DNA from 3 places in the Streptomyces hebeiensis genome. Region 3 is predicted to be linked to each of the others. Evidence: predicted binding sites of a transcription regulator. Region 3 holds the regulator's gene; each other region holds the start of a gene.
What was found. Region 3 encodes HrcA, which represses chaperone genes, less so after heat shock. Its sites were predicted from a motif close to TTNGCACTCNGNNNNNCNGAGTGCNAA; they were not measured.
Positions count from the first base shown of each region.

Region 1 (5,505 bases), 2.4 Mb from region 3:
CGGCCAGCACCTGACGGGTCGCCCACTCGGCCGTCTCCGGGTCGGTATAGGCGGCGGATCGTTCTCGCACAGTCGGTTGCCTCGCTCTCGACGGTTCCGCATTCCCCCGGATCGACGCCGCCCAATCCCGCTGGTCGCTATTCGGCGCGGTTGCACACCGTCGGCCGTACCGCGGCCGGGTGGCCGATCAGCATGGCCGGCGCGCCCGCGACACGGGTGAGGAAGACGGTCGCGGCGTTCGGGCCCTTGAGCTTCATGCGGCGGCGCAGTTCCTCCGGTTCCACCGCCGAGCCGCGCTTCTTGACCGTCAGTACGCCGACTTCGCGTTCACGCAGCAGCGCCTTCAGTTTCTTGAGGCCGAAGGGGAGTTCGTCGGTGATCTCGTAGGCGGTGGCGTACGGGGTGGCGCGCGCCTCGTCGGCGGTGATGTACGCGATCGTCTCGTCGAGGAGCCCGCCGTTCAGTTCCTCCGCCACCTCCGCCACCAGATGCGCGCGGATCACGGCTCCGTCGGGCTCGTACAGGAATCGGCCCGGCCCGCGCACCGGCGGGTCCGGCAGACCCCGGGAGGTGAGCGTGGCGCCCGAGGGGAGGAGCGTGGCGCGCCGGGTGCCGCCGACGACGGCACCGGGTACCTCCGGCGCCCCGGCGGGCGCGAAGGTGTCCGGCCGGCCCCCCGCGTGCGCCTGCGCCGCCTGGCCACTCGGGTCCGCCTGCGCCGCCCGTGCCGCCCGGCCGTCGTGCCAGAGCACCGCCTCCTTGACATCTCCGCCGTCGGAGATCCACTCGGCCTCGAAGTCGTCGGGGACCAGCTCGTGCGGGATTCCCGGGGCGATCTTGATGGCACCCAGACCTGTCCGGCGTACCGCGTCGACCGCCCAGGACAGCGGTGGAGAGTACGCCTCCGGGTCGAAGATCCGGCCCCGTCCGCCGCGCCGCGCGGGGTCGACGAAGAGGGCATGGGGCGCCGTCCCGCCCGGTTCCGGGAGTTCCGTCTCGCGGACGTCCTGGCAGCGGACCGTCGGTGACGGCGCGTCGGGGGCCAGCGTGCGCACATTGGTCAGCGCGATCTCGCAGGTCAGCGGGTCGAGATCGACACCCGTCACGGCGAACCCGGCGCGGGCCAGCTCGATCGCGTCCCCGCCGATGCCGCAGCAGAGGTCCAGGACTGCGGCCCCCGCCTCCGGGGCGATGCCGCGCAGCCGCGCTGCCCGGTGGGCGGCGACGGCGGTCCGGGTCGACTGTTCGACGCCGTGCGGCGTGAAGTACATGCGGTCGGCGTCCCGGGCGCCGAACTTGGCCGCCCCGCGCTGCCGCAGCCGCGCCTGGGCCAGTGCCGCCGACACCAGCTCGGCCGGGTGGTCCCGGCGCAGCCGGGTGGCGACGGCGAGTTCCCGGGCCGGGTCGTAGTCGCGCAGTTCGGCCAGGAGGGCCTGGCCCTTGGGGGAGAGCAGGGGCGCGAGGTGCGGGAGGTGAGGGGCGGGAGCGCGGTCGTTCACCCGCCCCATTGTGAGCCAGTTGTGAGCCGGGCGGGGGACGGTGCGCCGCGGACAGCGGTGTCGTACGGCTGACGAAGGACCGGCGCTGACAAGATGCGGCGCCATGCGACTAGTACGACAAAAAGAAAAAATGACATCGAAGGTGATGGTTCGCAGGGCCCAGCGGGCCGTCTTCCCAGCCTCCACCTCCACCTCCGCGTCCGCCTCCACCTCCGCCCCGGCCGCTCCCGTGGTCCCCGTCGTCCCCGTCGTCCCCGTCGTCCCTGCCGTGCTCGCGGCGCTGCTCGTCGCCGCGCTCGGCTCCGGATGTTCCGCCGGTTCCGGCGAACCGGGCGGCCACGCCTCCGCCAAGCCCGCCCACGGTCAGGAGGCGGCCCACAAGCCGGGCTCCGCCGCCGCGCGCGCCGCGTACGCCGAGAAAGTGCGCCGTACGCAGGCCGCGCGCGCCGTGGCGGCCAAGAAGTGGGGGCTCGCCAAGACCCCGCTCGCCGCTCCGCCTCCGCCGGCCGTCAAGCCGAAGATCACCACGCGGAAGGGGTTCGAGGTCGAGGGCGGTGAGAACCTCCCGCCCGTCTTCACCACCGTGCCGGTGAAGGGCAAGAAGGTCGTCTTCCTGACCATCGACGACGGTTCGGAGAAGGACCCCGAGCTGCTGCGGATGATGAGCGAGCTGAAGATCCCGTACACCGCCTTCCTGAGCGACTACGTCATCAACGACGACTACGGGTACTTCAAGCAGATGCGGGACCGCGGGGTGACCCTCAACAACCACACCCTCAACCACCCGTACATGCCCGGCCTCTCGTACGACGAGCAGAAGTACGAGATCTGCGGTCAGCAGAAGGTGCTGCAGAAGCAGTACGGGAAGAGGCCCGTCCTCTTCCGTCCGCCGTTCGGCAACTACAACGTGGACACCCTGCGCGCCGCGAAGGCGTGCGGCATCAAGGCGGCGCCGATCTGGGCGGCCGAGGCGTTCCCCGACCACATGGAGTGGCGCGAGTGGGACCGCGACATGCACCCGGGCGACATCATCCTCACGCACTTCCGCGGGTCCGACGAGTGGAACGGATCCATGACCGACATGGTCCGGCACGTGATGAAGGTGATCACGGACAAGGGGTACGCCGTGGGCCGGCTGGAGGACTACGTATGAGCCCCGCGCACCGGCTGCTGGCCGGGGTGCTGGCAGCCGGTGCGCTCCTGACCGCCGGCTGCGCGCAGTCGGTGGACCCGATCGAACGGCTCGGGCGCAAGGCGGCGCAGCGGATGAGCCCGCACGCCCCGCTCCCCGCGCCGGCTCCGGCGCCCGCGCCGTCCGGCCGCGCGCCGGCGCTCCCCGGCCCGCCGGCCGAGCGGTCCGCGGTCCGGCTGCCGGTCGTTCACCGGCCCGGGGCGGGCCGCCCGGCGACCGCGCCGGGCGCCGCTCGTCGGCCCGCCTGCGACCGGGCCGACGAGCGGTCACCCGTACGGCCGCCCGTCCGGCGGCGGCCATCACGGCGGGAGGGGGACCGTCCGGGCGCCCGTGGGCGGATGCCGCACGTGCCGCCCTCGTCGTCCCCGCGGGCCCGGCACTGCCCCCGCCCGTACGACCGCCCGTCCGCCGGGCGGTATGACGGCGACAGGCCGGGTGCGCCGTACGCGACCTGTCAGGGCGCGACGCGTTCCGGCGGGACGTATTCCGGCGCCGGCGCGACGTATCGAGGGCGACGGGCCGGGCGCGACACGCCCGGGGAGGGGCCGCACACGCCGCCACACCGGCGCACATTGGCACTCCGCTTGACCGAGTGCTAATCGCGGTCATAGTCTCAGGCTTGGCACTCCCCGGTGGAGAGTGCCAAAACGAGCGACGGGCAGGTCCGGCACCCGCGACGACGGATCGACCTGGTCGCCACCCTCAGACAATTGACCCCGTGAGATCTCCGAAGGGGGAGGTCGGATCGTGACGACCGCCAGCACCAAGGTTGCCATCAAGCCGCTTGAGGACCGCATCGTGGTCCAGCCGCTCGACGCCGAGCAGACCACGGCCTCTGGCCTGGTTATCCCGGACACCGCCAAGGAGAAGCCCCAGGAGGGCGTCGTCCTGGCCGTCGGTCCGGGCCGCTTCGAGAACGGCGAGCGTCTCCCGCTCGACGTCTCCGTCGGCGATGTCGTTCTGTACAGCAAGTACGGCGGCACCGAGGTGAAGTACAGCGGCGAGGAGTACCTCGTCCTCTCGGCTCGCGACGTGCTCGCGATCATCGAGAAGTAGGCCGGACGGCTGGGGGACGCCCCCAGCAGCTCCGGATCCAATTTTTGCTTGTGAACTGCGCCCCTGGCCCCCCTGCGACAGCCGGGCGGACGGGGGCGCAGCTCATAGGAGCGGTAGCGGTCGCCAGGGGTGGCCGAGATTCGCAACGAGAGGACTGAGAAAGCTCCCATGGCGAAGATCCTGAAGTTCGACGAGGACGCCCGTCGCGCCCTTGAGCGCGGCGTCAACAAGCTTGCCGACACGGTGAAGGTGACGATCGGCCCGAAGGGCCGCAACGTCGTCATCGACAAGAAGTTCGGCGCCCCCACCATCACCAACGACGGCGTCACGATCGCCCGTGAGGTGGAGATCGACGACCCGTACGAGAACCTGGGCGCCCAGCTGGTGAAGGAGGTGGCGACCAAGACCAACGACATCGCCGGCGACGGCACCACCACCGCCACCGTGCTGGCCCAGGCGCTGGTCCGCGAGGGCCTGCGCAACGTCGCCGCGGGTGCCTCCCCGGCCGCGCTGAAGAAGGGCATCGACGCCGCGGTCAAGGCCGTGTCCGACGACCTTCTCGCGACCGCGCGCCCGATCGACGACAAGTCCGACATCGCCGCCGTGGCCGCGCTCTCCGCGCAGGACCAGCAGGTCGGCGAGCTCATCGCCGAGGCGATGGACAAGGTCGGCAAGGACGGTGTCATCACCGTCGAGGAGTCCAACACCTTCGGTCTGGAGCTGGACTTCACCGAGGGCATGGCCTTCGACAAGGGCTACCTGTCCCCGTACATGGTGACCGACCAGGAGCGTATGGAGGCCGTCCTCGACGACCCGTACATCCTGATCCACCAGGGCAAGATCACCTCCATCCAGGACCTGCTGCCGCTGCTGGAGAAGGTCATCCAGGCGGGTGGCTCCAAGCCGCTGCTGATCATCGCCGAGGACGTCGAGGGCGAGGCGCTCTCCACCCTCGTCGTCAACAAGATCCGCGGTACCTTCAACGCGGTCGCGGTGAAGGCCCCCGGCTTCGGTGACCGTCGCAAGGCCATGCTCGGCGACATCGCCACCCTCACGGGCGCGACCGTCATCGCCGAGGAGGTCGGCCTCAAGCTCGACCAGGCCGGTCTGGACGTGCTGGGCTCCGCCCGCCGCGTGACCATCACCAAGGACGACACGACCATCGTCGACGGCGGCGGCAACGCGGCCGACGTCACCGGCCGCGTCAACCAGATCAAGGCCGAAATCGAGACCACGGACTCCGACTGGGACCGCGAGAAGCTCCAGGAGCGCCTCGCGAAGCTGGCCGGCGGCGTGTGCGTGATCCGCGTCGGCGCCGCCACCGAGGTGGAGCTCAAGGAGAAGAAGCACCGTCTGGAGGACGCCATCTCCGCGACCCGCGCCGCGGTCGAGGAGGGCATCGTCTCCGGTGGTGGCTCCGCCCTGGTGCACGCCGCCAAGGTGCTCGAGGGCAACCTGGGCAAGGAGGGCGACGAGGCCACCGGCGTCGCGGTCGTCCGCCGCGCGGTCGTCGAGCCGCTGCGCTGGATCGCCGAGAACGCGGGCCTGGAGGGCTACGTCATCACCGCGAAGGTGGCGGAGCAGGACAAGGGCAGCGGTTTCAACGCCGCGACCGGCGAGTACGTCGACCTGGTGAAGGCCGGCGTCATCGACCCGGTCAAGGTCACGCGCTCCGCGCTGGAGAACGCCGCGTCCATCGCGTCGCTGCTGCTCACGACCGAGACCCTGGTCGTCGAGAAGCCGGCGGAGGAGGAGCCC
Region 1 covers NZ_CM129812.1:4,781,135-4,786,639, forward strand. The annotation lists gene ACU6P3_RS20635 (RNase A-like domain-containing protein) at 1-112, opposite strand, end outside; gene ACU6P3_RS20640 (class I SAM-dependent methyltransferase) at 138-1,508, opposite strand; gene ACU6P3_RS20645 (polysaccharide deacetylase family protein) at 1,768-2,652, shown strand; gene groES (co-chaperone GroES) at 3,439-3,747, shown strand; gene groL (chaperonin GroEL) at 3,916-5,505, shown strand, end outside.
Region 1: a site for HrcA is predicted at 3,264-3,290, ahead of groES (co-chaperone GroES). Genes of this name have one in related genera too.

Region 2 (5,505 bases), 2.0 Mb from region 3:
GCCCGGCCCCTGACCTGGACGGCCACCGTCACGGACTGACACGACGGCCCGGGGCCGCACGGCCAGGGCCCTGGCGGACACCCGACGGGCACATGGCCGACGCCCGACGAACGCCGAGGGCGGCACCCCTGGGAGAAGGGGTGCCGCCCTCGGTTCAGGACGGTCGATCCGACCGGCGGCCGGGGCCGCGCCCCTGCCGCCGGGTTCCGGATCAGAAGTCCATGTCACCGCCCGGCATGCCGCCCGGAGCGGCCGCGGCGGCCTTCTCCGGCTTGTCGGCGATGACGGCCTCGGTGGTGAGGAACAGCGCGGCGATGGAGGCCGCGTTCTGCAGCGCGGAACGGGTCACCTTGGCGGGGTCGATGATGCCCTCGGCGATCATGTCGACGTACTCGCCGGTCGCGGCGTTCAGGCCGTGACCGACCGTCAGGTTGCGGACCTTCTCCACGACGACGCCGCCCTCGAGACCACCGTTGACGGCGATCTGCTTGAGCGGGGCCTCCAGGGCCAGCTTGACGGCGGCGGCACCGGTGGCCTCGTCGCCCTCCAGCTCCAGCTTCTCGAAGACCGAGGCGGCCTGCAGCAGGGCCACGCCACCACCGGCGACGATGCCCTCCTCGACGGCGGCCTTGGCGTTGCGCACCGCGTCCTCGATGCGGTGCTTGCGCTCCTTGAGCTCGACCTCGGTCGCGGCACCGGCCTTGATGACGGCCACGCCGCCGGCCAGCTTCGCGAGGCGCTCCTGGAGCTTCTCGCGGTCGTAGTCCGAGTCGCTGTTCTCGATCTCGGCGCGGATCTGGTTGACGCGGCCCGCGACCTGCTCGCTGTCACCGGCACCGTCGACGATGGTGGTCTCGTCCTTGGTGATGACGACCTTGCGGGCGCGGCCCAGCAGGTCCAGGCCGGCGTTCTCGAGCTTGAGGCCGACCTCCTCGGAGATGACCGTGCCGCCGGTGAGGATGGCGATGTCGTTCAGCATGGCCTTGCGGCGGTCGCCGAAGCCCGGGGCCTTGACGGCGACGGACTTGAAGGTGCCGCGGATCTTGTTGACGACCAGCGTCGACAGCGCCTCGCCCTCGACGTCCTCCGCGATGATCAGCAGCGGCTTGCCCGACTGCATGACCTTCTCCAGCAGCGGAAGGAGGTCCTTCACGTTGCCGACCTTGGAGTTGACGATCAGGATGTACGGGTCGTCCAGGGACGCCTCCATACGCTCCATGTCGGTGGCGAAGTACGCCGAGATGTAGCCCTTGTCGAAGCGCATGCCCTCGGTGAGCTCCAGCTCCAGACCGAAGGTCTGGGACTCCTCGACCGTGATGACGCCTTCCTTGCCGACCTTGTCCATGGCCTCGGCGATCAGCTCGCCGATCTGGGTGTCGGCGGCGGAGATGGAGGCGGTCGAAGCGATCTGCTCCTTGGTCTCCACGTCCTTGGCCTGCTCGAGCAGGGCGCCGGAGACGGCCTCGACGGCCTTCTCGATGCCGCGCTTGAGGGCCATCGGGTTGGCGCCGGCGGCCACGTTGCGCAGGCCCTCACGGACGAGCGCCTGGGCGAGGACCGTCGCGGTGGTCGTACCGTCACCGGCGACGTCGTCCGTCTTCTTGGCGACTTCCTTGACCAGCTCGGCGCCGATCTTCTCGTACGGGTCTTCGAGCTCGATCTCCTTGGCGATGGACACACCATCGTTGGTGATCGTGGGGGCGCCCCACTTCTTCTCAAGGACGACGTTGCGGCCCTTGGGGCCAAGGGTGACCTTGACGGCGTCGGCGAGCTGGTTCATCCCGCGCTCGAGACCGCGCCGTGCCTCCTCGTCGAACGCGATGATCTTGGCCATGTGAAGTGGTCCTCCCGGACGGATGGGGTCTCCCCTGCTCGAACGCAGTTGAGAGCTTGGGGAAGGATTGCTCCGGACCGCGCTGGCGCCCGCGACGGACGGCCGGAGAGCTGGTGGTTCATTGCCCCACCGGCCCTCGGGCCTCACCGGCCCGGTCCTTTGAAGTTGTCACTCTCACTCGCAGAGTGCTAACCAATGATTAGCACTCGACCCCCGAGAGTGCAAGCACGAAGGCGACCGCCCGCCCCCGGATCCCGTCCCTCCGGGCGGGTGTCGAGGGCGGTTCCCGCCGGGCGCGGGGGCCGCCCCACCCCGTCCCGTCCCACCCCGCCTCGTACGTGCGCGCTTCCGCGCGCACACACGTACGCACGCGAGGGGCCCGTATCCCAGTTCTGGGATACGGGCCCCTCGGAGTGAGTGCGTCGGTGGCCGATCGCGCCGGGATCAGACGGCGAGTTTGACCATGTCCGCCTGCGGACCCTTCTGGCCCTGCGAGATCTCGAACTCCACTCGCTGACCTTCTTCAAGGGTGCGGTAGCCATCCATCTGGATCGCGCTGTAGTGGACGAAAACATCCGCACCACCGTCGACCGCGATGAAGCCGTATCCCTTCTCCGCGTTGAACCACTTGACGGTGCCCTGAGCCATGCCCAACTCCCCTAGTACCGGCCCTCGCACGGGGCCACACTTCGCGCCGGAACGCGTCGACCGCGGCTGAATGTATCTGCCCAACTGCCCTCTGCAACAGGTCAATCGGACGAGAAATCTGGGGATGGCCGAACACGCATAGTGCTGAATCCACTGCGTTCCGGGGCAAGTCGGGCCGGGCAAAGCGCGCATCCCGCGCAAAGTTCACCCGTGTTTTCCCCTCAGGTTGTCGCGTTCTCGATCGCGTCCGAGGGGGGTTCGACCCGGCCGGCGGAGGGGTGTTCCCACACTCTACCGTGCTCAACCATCGGGAATGCCCCCCTCCGCTTCTCTTGCGGAGAGGGGCATTCTCCGAGCACGTGCGGCAACCCGCGCGGGCGGGAGACGGGGCGTCAGCCGCCGGCGACCGCGGGGATGATCGAGACGCCGGCGCCGTCCGGCGTGGCCGTCTGGAGCCCCTGCTCGAAGCGGACGTCGTCGTCGTTCACGTACACGTTCACGAACCGGCGCAGCTTGCCCTGGTCGTCGAGGACGCGCGCGGCGATGCCGGGGTGGTCCTTCTCCAGGGACTGGATGACATCGGCGAGGGTCGCGCCCTGCGCGGAGACCTCGGCCTGGCCGCCGGTGTACGTGCGGAGGATGGTGGGGATACGGACGTTGACGCTCATGGGAAGCCTTTCGTGAGGAGGAGGGGCGGCGGCGGGAGGCGAGCCGGACGCGGTGGCGGGAGGCGAGCCGGACGCGAGCGACCCGGGGGGCGGGCTCGCCGCCGGACCGCCGGGACGGGCAGGGCCGCCGAACAGCCCCGGGCGAGCACGGCCGCCGACGGACGACGGCCGTGGACGGACGACGGCCGTGGACGGACGACGGCCGTCGCGGTCAGCCGGCCAGACCGGCGGCGCGGAACGCGTCGAGGTCCGGCCGGATCGTCGCCGTCGGCCCCGTCGTCTCCGCCACGGCGTCCAGCGTCTTCAGCCCGTCGCCCGTGTTGAGGACCACGGTCGTCAGCGCCGGGTCGAGGACACCGGCCTCGATCAGCTTCTTGGTCACGCCGACGGTCACGCCGCCCGCGGTCTCCGCGAAGATGCCCTCGGTCCGCGCCAGCAGCTTGATCGCGGCCACGATCTGCTCGTCGTCCACGTCCTCGACGGCGCCGCCGGTACGCCGGGCGATGTCCAGCACGTACGGACCGTCGGCCGGGTTGCCGATGGCCAGGGACTTGGCGATGGTGTCCGGCTTCTGCGGCCGTACGACGTCGTGCCCGGCCTTGAACGCGGTGGACACCGGCGAGCAGCCCTTCGCCTGGGCACCGAAGATCTTGTAGGGCTTGTCCTCGACCAGACCCAGCTTGATCAGCTCCTGGAGACCCTTGTCGATCTTCGTGAGCTGTGAGCCGGAGGCGATCGGGACGACGATCTGGTCGGGCAGCCGCCAGCCGAGCTGCTCGCAGATCTCGTACGCCAGCGTCTTGGAACCCTCGCCGTAGTACGGCCGGAGGTTGACGTTGACGAAGCCCCATCCCTCGCCCAGCGGGTCGCCGATGAGCTCGGAGCAGAACCGGTTCACATCGTCGTAGTTGCCCTCGATGCCGACCAGCTCACCGCCGTAGACGGCGGCCATGACCACCTTGCCCTGCTCCAGGTCGTGCGGGATGAAGACGCAGGAGCGGAACCCCGCGCGGGCCGCGGCGGCGCCGACGGCCCCGGCGAGGTTCCCGGTGGAGGAGCAGGAGAGCGTGGTGAAGCCGAAGGCGCGGGCAGCCTCGACGGCGATGGCGACGACCCGGTCCTTGAAGGAGTGCGTCGGGTTGCCGGAGTCGTCCTTGATGTGCAGGGAACCGGTGACGCCCAGCTCACGGGCGAGGTTGTCGGCCTTGACGAGCTTGGTGAAGCCGGGGTTGATGCTCGGCTTCGTGGCCACGTCGGCGGGGACGGGCAGCAGCGGGGCGTAGCGCCAGATGTTGTCCGGGCCCTCGGCGATGCGCTTCTTCAGTTCTTCCGGGTCGCCGCCGGGGAGGTCGTACGCCACTTCGAGCGGCCCGAAACACTCGGCGCAGGCGAAAATGGGACCGAGGGGGAACCGCTGGCCGCATTCGCGGCACGAGAGCGCGGCGGCGGGCCCGAGATCGACGGACGCCGGTGTGGAAACGGTGGTGGCGGGGGCGCCGGCGGCGCTGTTGGTGTCGCCGGTGGGGGCGGTCTGCACAGCCATGGAGGCGAGGCCCTTTCTCCTCATCTTCCTCGCGACGTACTTCGCCACGAGCCGGAATTGGCACCTTCCCCACCGTGACCTCGAATGGTCGGCGGGAGGGTTGCCGGGACTTCGACGGGCCGTTCCCTCAGTCCCTCTGGATGAGCGCTATGGCACCGGACCCTGGGTCCGGTGCGTTTGTTCACGTGTTCAAGACTGTAACCGAAGGGGTGGACGGTTGAGATAGCCGTCCGCACCGCGAGATGGATCACGTTTCATGGCAGACGCGCAGGGAGTACCGACCGTGCTGGAAGAGGTGGAGCACTGGCTGACCAGGCGTTCCTGGTCCGTGGCCGAGCGTCCGCTCGACCGGCTGCTGGCGGCGAAGGCCGCCCGGGGCACGACGGTGAGCGTCGTGCTGCCCGCCCTGAACGAGGAGGAGACGGTCGGCGGGATCGTCTCCGTCGTACGGCACGAGCTGATGGAGAGGGCGCCGCTGGTCGACGAGCTGGTGGTGGTCGATTCCGGTTCCACGGACCGTACGTCCGAGGCCGCGGCGGCGGCCGGGGCACGGGTGGTGCACCGGGACGCGATCCTGCCCAGGCTGCCGGCCCTGCCCGGCAAGGGCGAGGTGCTGTGGCGGTCACTGCTGGTGACGAGCGGTGATGTCGTGTGCTTCGTGGACGCCGATCTGCGGCGGTTCTCGGCCGACTTCGTCTCGGGGATCGTGGGACCGCTGCTGACGGACCCCGAGGTGCAGTTCGTGAAGGCGATGTACGACCGGCCGCTGGGCGCGGCGGGCACGGGTGTGGCGGCGGACGCGGGCACGGGCA
Region 2 covers NZ_CM129812.1:4,371,032-4,376,536, reverse strand. The annotation lists gene ACU6P3_RS18880 (hypothetical protein) at 1-39, shown strand, start outside; gene groL (chaperonin GroEL) at 212-1,834, opposite strand; gene ACU6P3_RS18870 (cold-shock protein) at 2,279-2,482, opposite strand; gene ACU6P3_RS18865 (ubiquitin-like small modifier protein 1) at 2,875-3,150, opposite strand; gene thrC (threonine synthase) at 3,362-4,693, opposite strand; SAM riboswitch class I at 4,711-4,840, opposite strand; gene ACU6P3_RS18855 (glucosyl-3-phosphoglycerate synthase) at 4,977-5,505, shown strand, end outside.
Region 2: a site for HrcA is predicted at 2,000-2,026, ahead of groL (chaperonin GroEL). Genes of this name have one in related genera too.

Region 3 (5,505 bases):
CGGGTACCGGCAGAGATCGGTCAGTGCGGAGGACATGGGTGCATCGTGCCATGTCTTTTGCGACAGCTTCGAACCGGACTCGTATCAGGCTTGTGCCAAAGGTTTACGTGGTGTGCGGGGGCGTGGATCGGCGCCGGCCGGTCGGGACCGGGCAGCGGCACGGGGCGGGGCGGTGAGAGCGGGCGTACTGCCCTGCCGCACCCCCAGCCGCGCACCGCCCGGCCTGCCACCAGACCTACCGGCCGTCGAACGCGTCCTTCACACGCGAGAACAACCCCTGCCGCCCGGGCTGACAGTGCTCACCCGGGGGGCCACCCCCGGACCCCCCGGCCGCACACCCCGCCCGCACCGCCAGGCCACCAGACCTACCGGCCGTTGAACGCATCCTTCAAACGCGAGAACAACCCCTGCTGCCCAGGCTGGAACTGCCCCGTGGGCCGTTCCTCGCCGCGCAGCTTCGCCAGCTCCCGCAGCAGCCTCTCCTGCTCCGGGTCCAGCTTCGACGGCGTCATCACCTCGACGTGCACGATCAGGTCGCCCCGGCCGCCGCCCCGCAGATGGGTGATGCCGCGGCCGTGCAGCGGGATCGACTGGCCCGACTGCGTGCCCGGCCGGACGTCGATCTCCTCCACCCCGTCCAGCGTCTCCAGCGGGCACTTCGTGCCCAGCGCCGCCGCCGTCATCGGAATGGTCACCGTGCAGTGCAGATCGTCGCCGCGCCGCTGGAAGACCGGGTGCGACACCTCGTGGATCTCGACGTACAGGTCACCGGCGGGACCGCCGCCCGGGCCGACCTCGCCCTCGCCCGCGAGCTGGATGCGCGTGCCGTTGTCGACACCGGCCGGGATCTTGACCGTGAGCGTGCGGCGCGACCGGATCCGGCCGTCGCCCGCGCACTCCGGGCACGGCGTCGGCACGACCGTACCGAAGCCCTGGCACTGCGGGCACGGCCGCGAGGTCATGACCTGGCCCAGGAAGGACCGGGTGACCTGCGAGACCTCACCACGGCCGCGGCACATGTCACACGTCTGCGCCGAGGTGCCGGGCGCGGCCCCCTCGCCGGAGCAGGTGGTGCAGACCACGGCCGTGTCGACCTGGATGTCCTTGGTCGTACCGAAGGCCGCCTCGTTGAGGTCGATCTCCAGCCGGATCATCGCGTCCTGGCCGCGCCGGGTGCGCGAGCGCGGGCCGCGCTGGGACGCCGTACCGAAGAAGGCGTCCATGATGTCGGAGAAGTTGCCGAAGCCGCCGGCTCCGAAGCCGCCCGCGCCGCCCCCGCCACCGCTGCCGGAGAGCGGGTCGCCGCCGAGGTCGTAGACCTGCTTCTTCTGCGGGTCCGACAGGACCTCGTAGGCGGCGTTGATCTCCTTGAAGCGCTCCTGCGTCTTGGGATCGGGGTTGACGTCCGGGTGCAGCTCGCGGGCGAGCCGCCGGAACGCCTTCTTGATCTCGTCCTGGGACGCGTCGCGGCGTACGCCGAGTACGGCGTAGTAGTCCGTGGCCACTTACGACTCCGCCAGGATCTGTCCGACGTAACGTGCCACTGCGCGTACCGCTCCCATCGTTCCGGGGTAGTCCATGCGGGTCGGTCCGACCACGCCGAGTTTTGCGACTGCCTCGTCGCCCGAACCGTAGCCGACCGCGACGACGGACGTGGAGTTGAGGCCCTCATGGGCGTTCTCGTGCCCGATACGTACGGTCATGCCCGAGTCCTTGGCCTCGCCGAGCAGCTTGAGCAGGACGACATGTTCCTCCAGCGCCTCCAGCACCGGCCGGATGGTCAGCGGGAAGTCCTGCCCGAAGCGGGTGATGTTGGCGGTGCCGCCGATCATCAGCCGTTCCTCGGTCTCCTCGACCAGGGTCTCCAGCAGGGTCGCGAGCACCGTCGTGACCGTGCCCCGGTCCTCCGGCTCGAAGGATTCGGGCAGGTCCTGCACCAGCTGGGGGACGTCGGTGAAGCGGCGTCCGACCACCCGGCTGTTCAGCCGGGCCCGCAGGTCCGCGAGCGAGGTCTCCCCGAAGGGTCCGGGGCAGTCGATCATGCGCTGCTCGACCCGTCCGGTGTCCGTGATCAGCACCAGCATCAGCCGCGCGGGGGCCAGTGCCAGCAGCTCCACGTGGCGCACCGTCGAGCGGGTCAGCGAGGGGTACTGGACGACCGCGACCTGCCTGGTCAGCTGCGCGAGCAGCCGTACCGTACGGCCCACGACGTCGTCGAGGTCAACCGCGCCGTCCATGAAGTTCTGGATGGCCCGGCGCTCCGGCAGGGACAGGGGCTTGACCCCCGCCAGCTTGTCCACGAAGAGCCGGTAACCCTTGTCGGTCGGGATGCGCCCGGCACTGGTGTGGGGCTGGGCGATGAAGCCCTCGTCCTCCAGCACCGCCATGTCGTTGCGGACGGTGGCCGGCGAGACACCCAGGTTGTGCCGCTCCGTGAGCGCCTTGGAACCCACGGGTTCCTCGGTGCCCACATAGTCCTGGACGATGGCGCGCAGCACCTCGAGCCTGCGTTCGCTGAGCATGGCGCACACCTCCAGCTGTCGTCGCGTCCGGTCCCGGCCGCCCCGCTTCCGGGCGTCCGGCCGCCGGCCACCGGTGGTCATCGCTCACCGGGCCCGGCGCGAGGGTCCGACTGGCACTCGCTCCTTCAGAGTGCCAGAGATCCCCCGGCCAGTGTACGGCCGTGGGGTACAGCGCTGGCAAGGCGCCCGGCGACGCGGTCCCATGGCGGAGGGTGCGCAACACCGAGCCCTGTGGGTCGGGGGCGGTCAGTCGGGGTCTGTGGGTCGCGGAGCATGCCGTCCCGTGATCGGACCGGCCGTAGCCGATAGCGTCCTCGCATGAACGTCCCTTGGGAAGAGTGCGGCTGGGAACGGCTGACCCGGGCGGTCGGCCGCCGACGACTGCCGGGCTGGGACGCCACCACCGGACTGGTGGCCGGGAACGGGGCGGCCCTGCTGTACGACACGGGCTCGGCGCTCGGCGAGGGCGCCGAACTGCGGGCGCAGGCACAGCGGCTGATGGGCGGCAGACACGTGACACACATCGCACTGAGCCACCCGCACTTCGACCACGTACTGGGCACGGCGGCGTTCTCGGGGGCCGAGGTCTACGGGGCGGTGGGCGTCGCGGAACTGCTGGTACCGGCCGGGCGGGGACGGGCGGATCTGTACGAGGACGCGGTACGGGAGGGCCTGGACCCCGCGCGGGCCGCCGAGGCGGTGGACCTGCTGGTCCTGCCGCGCCACGCGGTGTCCGGAGAGCTGACGCTGGACCTGGGCGGCCGTCAGGTCCTGCTGGCGAACATCGGCCCCGGACACACCGCCCACGATCTCGCGCTCCTGGTACCGCCGGCGGGGCCGGACGAGCCGGAGGTGGTGTTCTGCGGCGACCTGGTGGAGGAGTCGGGCACCCCCCAGGCGGGCCGGGACGCGATCCCGTCCCACTGGCCGGCGGCCCTGGACCGGCTGCTGGAGCTGGGCGGCGAGGAGGCGGTGTACGTGCCGGGACACGGGTCGGTGGTGGACGCGGGGTTCGTACGGCGGCAACGGGACGAACTGGCGCGGAGATTCGGACTCGGGTGACGCACGGGAGTCACCACCGGCCGCTTATGGTCGTGCCCATGCGCAGCTACAGCCCCGATCTGACGCCCCCGTGGAAGAAGTCCGCCCCCGCACCGGAGGTGCCCGCCGAGCCCGATCTGGTGGTCGAGGAGGTGTCGACGGGCTTCTGCGGTGCGGTGATCCGCTGCGAGAAGACGGCCGAGGGGCCGACGGTCACCCTGGAGGACCGCTTCGGCAAGCACCGGGTCTTCCCTCTCGTGCCGCGCGGCTTCCTGCTGGAGGGCGAGGTCGTGACGCTGGTGCGGCCGGCGGCGGGCGCCGGCCCGGCCCGGCCGGCCCGTACGGCCTCCGGTTCCCTCGCCGTCCCGAACGCCCGGGCGCGCGTCGCACGCGCGGGCCGCATCTACGTGGAGGGCCGGCACGACGCGGAACTGGTCGAGAAGGTCTGGGGCGACGACCTGCGCGTCGAGGGCGTGGTCGTGGAGTACCTGGGCGGCGTGGACGACCTGCCGTCCCTCGTCGCAGACTTCGGCCCGGCCCCGGACGCACGGCTGGGCGTCCTGGTCGACCACCTGGTGCCGGGTACGAAGGAGTCCCGTATCGCGGCGGAGGTGACGGGCCCGGACGTCCTGGTGCTGGGGCACCCGTACATCGACGTGTGGGAGGCGGTGAAGCCGTCCTCCGTGGGCATCCGGGCGTGGCCGACGGTGCCGAAGGGGCAGGACTGGAAGACGGGGGTGTGCCGGGCGCTGGGCTGGCCCGAGAACACGGGAGCGGCCTGGCAGCACATCCTGTCGAAGGTCGGCTCCTACAAGGACCTGGAGCCGGCGCTGCTGGGAAGGGTCGAGGAGCTGATCGACTTCGTCACCGTCGGCGGCGCCGCCTGACCGCCGGAAGCGTCTCGAATTCCGAGGTGTCCAGCTTGATACCGAGCATGTCCAGGGGCACGGAATCGCCGAAGTTGGTGATCCTCTCCACCTGGTAGTCGGCGTTCTCCCCCTCACCGGCCGGCTCCGTGAGCAGCATGCAGAGCTGCTCCATCGGGTCGATGATCAAGTAGGCGGGCACCCGGCCCGCCGCGTACATCGAGCACTTCTCGCCGTAGTCCCGGTCGCCGCTGGTCCTGGAGACCACCTCCAGCACCAGAGTGACGGCCGGGGCGGGGATGAGCCGTCCGGGGCCCTCCGCCGCGCCCCGCTCCAGGACGACGAGATCCGGCTGTGGTTCGCTCTCCTCATTCGGGATGGCGATGTCCTGGGTCTGCAACCTGTCCCAGCGATCGTGCGGAATCTGGTCCTGCACCGACTGGACGATCCGGTTATGGACCCGGTCGGGCCCTGCCATCATCACGATGTCCCCCCTGAGGAGTTCCGCTTTGAAACCCTCGGGGACATCCAGGTCCTCGAAGGTCTTGGCGGCGCGCGTGATCGGTCGCTCATCCACAGCGGTCATCTCCGTGAACCTCCGCTTTCCGCCACTGTCTGGTCAGCGGCAGACTAAGCACCAGGCTATGCGGCCCCCCTCCCGAATTCGCTCAGGTTCACCCCGGCGAGTGATCAATCCACCAGGTCCCTGACGACAGCGTCCGCCAGCAGCCGTCCCCGCAGCGTCAGCACCGCCCGTCCGTCCTCGAACGCCTCCTCCGCCAGCAGTCCGTCCCCGACCGCGCGCCGCGCCGCCGCGAGGCCCTCGGGTGCCAGCAGGGACAGCTCGCATCCGGCCGACAGGCGCAGTTCGAGGAGGATGCGTTCGATGCGGCGGTCCTCCGCCGAGAGGATCTCCCGGCCCGCCCCCGGGGAACGCCCCGACGCCAGGGCCGCCGCGTACGCGCCCGGGTGCTTGACGTTCCACCAGCGGACCCCGCCGACGTGACTGTGGGCTCCCGGGCCCGCGCCCCACCAGTCGGCGCCGCGCCAGTACAGCTCGTTGTGCAGGCAACGGG
Region 3 covers NZ_CM129812.1:2,392,893-2,398,397, forward strand. The annotation lists gene ACU6P3_RS10220 (nitronate monooxygenase) at 1-36, opposite strand, end outside; gene dnaJ (molecular chaperone DnaJ) at 366-1,505, opposite strand; gene hrcA (heat-inducible transcriptional repressor HrcA) at 1,506-2,522, opposite strand; gene ACU6P3_RS10235 (MBL fold metallo-hydrolase) at 2,841-3,584, shown strand; gene ACU6P3_RS10240 (DUF3097 domain-containing protein) at 3,623-4,450, shown strand; gene ACU6P3_RS10245 (Uma2 family endonuclease) at 4,428-5,015, opposite strand; gene hemW (radical SAM family heme chaperone HemW) at 5,120-5,505, opposite strand, start outside.